DNA from 2 places in the Methylobacterium sp. AC832 genome. Region 2 is predicted to be linked to the other one. Evidence: predicted binding sites of a transcription regulator. Region 2 holds the regulator's gene; the other holds the start of a gene.
What was found. Region 2 encodes PhoB, which activates phosphate uptake and scavenging genes when phosphate is short. Its sites were predicted from a motif close to TGTCATNNANCTGTCAT; they were not measured.
Positions count from the first base shown of each region.

Region 1: a site for PhoB is predicted at 1,451-1,467, ahead of AC0IXR_RS08235 (PhoX family protein). Genes of this name have one in related genera too.

Region 1 is NZ_CEEDMV010000002.1:210,098-213,504, reverse strand. It holds gene AC0IXR_RS08250 (transcriptional regulator) at 1-263, shown strand, start outside; gene AC0IXR_RS08245 (di-trans,poly-cis-decaprenylcistransferase) at 302-1,012, shown strand; gene AC0IXR_RS08240 (hypothetical protein) at 1,185-1,382, opposite strand; gene AC0IXR_RS08235 (PhoX family protein) at 1,515-3,407, shown strand, end outside.
Region 2 is NZ_CEEDMV010000009.1:119,403-122,809, reverse strand. It holds gene pstB (phosphate ABC transporter ATP-binding protein PstB) at 1-587, shown strand, start outside; gene phoU (phosphate signaling complex protein PhoU) at 674-1,399, shown strand; gene phoB (phosphate regulon transcriptional regulator PhoB) at 1,488-2,189, shown strand; gene AC0IXR_RS22415 (winged helix-turn-helix transcriptional regulator) at 2,763-3,215, opposite strand; gene AC0IXR_RS22410 (MFS transporter) at 3,321-3,407, shown strand, end outside.

The DNA.
Region 1 (3,407 bases), on a different contig from region 2:
AGCAACTCTGCGGCCTCACCGACGGTAATCTCAACCGTCACCTCCAGGTGTTGCAGGAGGCCGGCTTCGTCGAGATCAGGAAAGGGCAGGGCAAGAGCCATGGTGGCACCCGACCTCTGACGACCTGCCATCTGACGCCGACCGGCCGGACTCGCTTCCTCGATTACCTCGCCGTCCTCGAACAGGTGGTGCGGGACGCCGCAAAGGCCGCCGAGATGGCGGCCGAGAGCGCGGGCCTCCCCCTCGTCGCGCGTCCGGCCTGACGGCCAGGCTCCGTCTTTTTTTGCCAAGGAACTCTGCGATGCAAAGCGAACAGACGCCCGGCCTGCATGTGGGCATCATCATGGATGGCAACGGACGCTGGGCCTCGGGGCGCGGACTGCCCCGCGCGCTCGGTCACAAGGAAGGCGTCGAGGCGATCCACCGGGTCGTGGAGGCGGCGCCGAAACAAGCCATCGGCACCCTCACCCTTTATGCCTTCTCTTGCGACAACTGGAGACGTCCGGAGGCGGAGGTCTCCGCCCTGATGGGGCTGCTCCGGCTCTACCTGCGCAACGAGATCGCCCGTTTGGTCGAAAGCGGCGTACGTCTCAGCGTGATCGGCCGGCGCGACCGCTTGCCCGAGGGACTCGCCGCCGCCATCGGCCGAGCCGAGGCCGTAACACTCGAGGGGAAAGCCCTGCATCTGCGGATCGCCGTCGATTATTCCGCCCGCGATGCCATTCTCGCCGCCGCGCTCGCCAGCGCCAGCAATCCCGGCATGACCCGCACCACCTTCTCGACCCTGGTGACGGGCGATGCCTGTGTCCCCGAGGTCGATCTCGTGATCCGCACCAGCGGCGAGCAGCGGCTTTCCGATTTCCTGCTCTGGGAGAGCGCCTACGCCGAACTTCACTTCACCCGCCGCCATTGGCCCGATTTCGATGCCGGAGACCTCGAAGACGCTCTCGCCGCCTACCGCAATCGCGACCGCCGCTTCGGAGGGCTGGCTACCGGGTCCGTGGCGGCCTGAAAAGCTGAGCCGACGATTGGCGAGGCAGTGGCCTGAAGGGTCGGGTCAAGGGCTGCCCTTTCCCCCTTCGGCAGGCTGTTTTCCGCGCGATATGATGGTTCGGTCGGCTTGAACCAGGCATAGCTTCGTCCGCGCGCGGACGGCTCCCTCGACCTTTAGGGCTGCGCTGCCCTCAAACGAAGAAGAGGAAGGCTCCGAAGCTCGCGAGGAAGCCCGCAAGAGACACCGCCGAGAGAGAAAGAAATTTGGAGGATGCCGTCGATCCGTCGTCGGCTCCGTCCTCGATCGGCGAGAAGGCACGACCCGCAGCCTGCGACGCGCGGATGAGATCGTCGTGGCGCACCATTCTCAAGGCTGCAGACGGCGCCATGTCGCTCTCCCACCGATCGGTTCTATGTGCGGAAACGCACAAACCAGAGGTTGGTTCCCAACCCGACCCGTCATCGCCCCGCCATGTCCGGCTCCTAGGATTCTGTCACATAAGTCACAGGATGAGTTCACCATGACCGAGCCGCTGCGCACCCGCTCGCAGGCCGCCGAAGACGGCGAGGATGCAGGCACGAATACGAGCGGCAACGCCACGTTCGGCGATGTGGTCGCCGCGCGGTTCGACCGGCGCGACCTCCTGCGCGGTCTCCTCGGGGTCGGCGCCATCGCGGCGGTGGTGACGCCCCGCGCGCTCGCGGCCGCCCCGGCTGCGGCGGCGCAGGGACGGGCGACGCCGTTCCCGTTCAAGGAGATCGAAGCGGGTTCGGACACCCACCATCACGTGGCCGAGGGGCACGATGCCGACATCCTGATCCGCTGGGGCGATCCGGTCCTGCCTGGCGCGCCTGCTTTCGATCCGCGGAACCAGTCGGCGGAGGCCCAGGCCCGGCAATTCGGCTACAACAACGACTTCGTCGGTTATTTCCCGATGTCCGGTGCCGCCGATCCGGCGGCACACGGACTTCTCGTGGTCAATCACGAATACACCAACGAGGAGCTGATGTTCCCCGGCCTCGGCCGCCAGGATATCAAGACCGTCGCGTTCAAGGGCATGAACCGCGAGCTCGTCGATATCGAGATGGCCGCCCATGGCGGATCGGTGATCGAGGTGAAGCGAACGGACGGCAAATGGGCCGTGGTGCCGAACTCGCCTCACGCCCGGCGCATCACCGCGGAGACGGTGATGACTTTGTCCGGTCCCGCCGCAGGCTCCGACCGGCTGAAGACGACGGCCGATCCTGTGGGCCGTACGGTGAAGGGCATGATCAACAACTGCGCCGGCGGAACCACCCCCTGGGGGACGTGGCTCACCTGCGAGGAGAACATCAACTATTACTTCTCGGGCTCCCTCGCCGAGGGTTCTGCTGAGGCGACCAACCACAAGCGTCTCGGCCTGCCCGGCAACGCCTATGCCTGGGGACGCTTCCACGAGCGCTTCGACCTCTCCAAAGAGCCGAACGAGCCGAACCGCTTCGGCTGGGTCGTGGAGATCGACCCGTTCGATCCCGCCTCCGTCCCGACGAAGCGCACCGCCATGGGCCGGTTCAAGCACGAAGGCGCCGCCGGCATCGTTTCGAAGAGCGGCCGCTACGTGGTCTACCAGGGCGACGACGAGCGTTTCGACTACGTCTACAAGTTCGTGACGGACGCGGCCGTAAATCTCGCCGACCGGCAGGCCAACCGCGATATCCTCGATTCCGGCACGCTCCACGTCGCCCGGTTCGATGCCGACGGACGCGGCGCCTGGATGCCGCTGGTCTTCGGACAAGGCCCCCTGACAACGGAGAACGGGTTCCGCTCCCAGGCCGACGTGGTCATCGAGGCGCGGCGTGCCGCCGACCTCCTCGGCGCCACCAAGATGGATCGCCCGGAAGACGTCGAGGCCAATCCGAAGACCGGCAAGGTCTATGTCATGCTCACCAACAACGTGAAGCGCAAACCCGACGAGGTGAACGCCGCCAATCCGAGGCCCGACAACCGCTTCGGCCACATCGTGGAGCTGACCCCCGACGAGGGCGACCATGCGGCACCGGGCTTCGCCTGGGAGATCCTCGTCAAATGCGGCGATCCCTCCATCGCTACGGTCGGCGCCACCTTCTCCTCCGCGACGACGAAGGACGGCTGGTTCGGCATGCCGGACAATTGCTCGGTCGACGGACAGGGTCGGCTCTGGGTCGCCACCGACGGGAACTCGCCATCGAAGACGGGCCGGAACGACGGAATCTGGGCCATGGAGACGGACGGGCAGGGACGGGGAACCGGCAAGCACTTCTTCCGGGTGCCCAACGGCGCGGAGATGTGCGGCCCCTACTTCACACCGGACGACACCACGTTCTTCGTCGCCGTCCAGCATCCCGGCGAGGCCGACGAGGAGGATCCGAAGGCCGCCCCCGCCACGTTCGAGGCA
Region 2 (3,407 bases):
ATCCGGAGCAGCGCGCCGAGGGTGAGATCCTCCTCGACGGGCAGAACGTGCTCGATTCGAAGGTCGATCTGAACGAGCTGCGCTCGCGCATCGGCATGGTGTTCCAGAAGCCGACGCCCTTCCCGATGTCGATCTACGACAACGTCGCCTTCGGCCTGCGTCTCTACGAGAAGCTGCCCAAGGCCGATCTCGACGTGCGCGTCGAGGAGAGCCTGCGCAAGGCCGCCCTCTGGGACGAGGTGAAGGACAAGCTCAAGCAATCCGGCATGGGTCTCTCCGGCGGTCAGCAGCAGCGTCTCTGCATCGCCCGCACCGTCGCCCAGCGTCCCGAGGTGATCCTGTTCGACGAGCCGACCTCGGCCCTCGACCCGATCTCCACGGGCCGCATCGAGGAGCTGATCGAGCAGCTGCGCTCGGAATTCACGATCGTCATCGTGACCCACAACATGCAGCAGGCCGCGCGCATCTCGCAGTTCACGGCGTTCATGTATCTTGGCGAACTGGTCGAGTTCGGCCCGACGACACGGATCTTCATGAACCCCGAGAAGCGTCAGACCCAGGACTACATCACCGGCCGCTTCGGCTGAGCCCGCCGGGGCCGCGTTCCGCGGCACCGGTCCCGATCCTACGCGATGCAGGCTGCCAGGGGCGGCCTCGGTCGAGGAGTGCGAGCATGCCCAACCACATCGTCAGTTCCTACGACACGGAACTGGAAAACCTGCGCCGCTCGATTTCCGAGATGGGCGGGATCGCCGAGAAGATGATGACCGATTCCGGCAATGCCCTGGTGCGCCGGGACGTGCCCCTGGCCCACGCTGTCATCGCCGCCGACAAGCGTCTCGACGCGATCCAGCACGAGGTCGAGGAGAGGGCGATCCTGCTCATCGCCAAGCGCCAGCCGCTGTCCATCGACCTGCGCGAGACGGTATCGGCGATCCGCGTCTCGAACGATCTCGAGCGGATCGGCGACCTGTCCAAGAACGTCGCCAAGCGCGTGGTCGCCATCGCCGATCAGATCCAGCCGCAGAAGATCGTCATCGGCGTCCAGCATATGGGCGATCTGGTGCAGGAGCAGCTGAAGGACGTCCTCGACGCCTATGGCAGCCAAGACGTGAAGGCCGCCCTCGACGTCTGGGAGCGCGACGATTCCATCGACGCCCTCTACAACTCGCTCTTCCGCGAGCTGCTGACCTACATGATGGAAGATCCGCGCAACATCTCGTTCTGCACGCATCTCCTGTTCTGCGCCAAGAACATCGAGCGGATCGGCGATCACACCACCAACATCGCCGAGACGATCCATTATCTCGTCACCGGCACGAACGAGCTCGCCGAGCGGGACCGCCCGAAGAACGACGCGTCGAACTACGCCACCGTGTCGATGCCCGCCAGCGCCTGATCGCTGCCCCTGCCGGCCGCTCCAGCACACGCTCGGCGCGGCCGTCGCATCCATCCGGGACGGTCGCCATCACCCTGAAAACATCCGCATGAACACGCGCATCCTGATCGTCGAGGACGAGGAGGCCCTCACTCTCCTCCTCCGCTACAACCTGGAAGCGGAGGGCTTCGTCGTCGATTCCGCCGCGCGGGGCGACGAGGCCGATCTGCGCCTTCAGGAGCAGGTTCCCGATCTCGTCCTGCTCGATTGGATGATGCCCGGCCTGTCCGGCATCGAGCTGTGCCGCCGCATCCGCGCACGGCGGGAGACCGAGCGGCTGCCGGTGATCATGCTGACGGCGCGAGGCGAGGAGGGCGACCGCATCCGCGGCCTCGGAACCGGCGCCGACGATTACATCGTCAAGCCGTTCTCGGTGCCCGAGCTCCTCGCGCGGGTGCGTGCGCTCCTGCGGCGGGCCAAGCCGACCCACGTGTCGGACCTGCTGGTGGCCGGCAATATCGAACTCGACCGGGTCAGCCACCGCATCCGGCGGCAGGGCCGCGAGATCCATCTCGGGCCCACCGAGTTCAAGCTCCTCGAATTCCTGATGCAGAGCCCCGGCCGCGTGTTCTCGCGCGAGCAGCTGCTCGACGGGGTCTGGGGCCACGACGTCTATATCGACGAGCGCACGGTGGACGTCCATGTGGGCCGCCTGCGCAAGGCGATCAACCGCCCGCGCCAGAGCGACCCGATCCGCACCGTGCGGGGCTCCGGCTATTCCTTCGACGAGATGTTCTCCACGGACGAGTGAGGCCACGGCCGGCTTTGCGCCGCTCCGTCCGGAACGAGCGTCCCCATCGTGACGATGGCGGGGCGCCTTGCCTCCGGGCGATACTCGCGAACCGATGCCATTCCGGCCGCCACGAGATAGCGCGTTCGATCTCGGACGTCTGTCCGTTCCGGCATGTGCTCGCCCCAGGGGGGCTCAGGCATTCACCCATCTGGCGGGCAGCATGAGTCCCCCTCTTTTTCCAGGGGACGGGTGGCGGTCGCGCCTGTCGAATCTTCCTGGATAGAGGGAACAGCCGTCGGGCAGATGTCTGAATCCGTCAGACCTAGAGCTGCACCCGACCACGTTGGGTCGGGTGCAGCTCTAGGCCTTTGTTTTGCCGCGCTCTTTTTCGCCGAACCGGCATCCACTTCGGCGGTGAGCGCTCTAGGGGCGGAAATCCGACGTTCGGTGCCCGCTGCCGGGTCCGCTTTCGACCCGACGTCGACGGATCCTGCGGCCGCCGCCATCCGCTGAGAGCGGACATTGATCATGGGCGGAAACGACCGCTCCACTATGCGGATTATCCGCTTTCGACGTCGCGACGTCACCTTGTCAGGTGACGTCGGGCTTCAGCACCCGCGTGTCATACCAACCGAGACGGCGGTCATCGGCGGATCGCAAGGTGAGTTGAGCGACCGGAGCCCCGACTTCACGATCGACCAAGCGAGACCGGCGATCGGTCGGCTCATAAAGATGAGCCTCCCCCCATTGTCGAAGCGCGACGATGACGAGGAACAGGCCGCGCCCCTTCTCCGTCAGGACGTATCCCCGGTAGGCGGTCCCGTCCGAGGCGGGCGCCGTCTCCAGAATTCCCCGTTCGGTCAGGTCGCGAAGGCGGGTCGCCAACATACCCTTAGCGATGCCGAGACCAGTCTGGAACTCACTGAAGCGCCGCACACCGTCGAAAGCATCGCGGATGATGAGGAGCGACCACCAGTCGCCAATGACATCGAGCGCGCGCGCAACCGGGCACCCGGCGTTCCAGAGGCTGACGCGCTTTGCCACGAAGGTACGCTCCCGTTCCAAACTAGTCTCAATTTAGAACTGGAATGGGCCGGTCACAAGTGGTCTCAAAATAAAACCAGATTGGATGTCATCGACAGGACCGCCATGCCGCACGGAAAAGATGAGCGAACCTCCACCGAGCCGGAGGGGGCCTTACCCAGGACGACGATCCTGATTTTCGCTGTCGCCGCC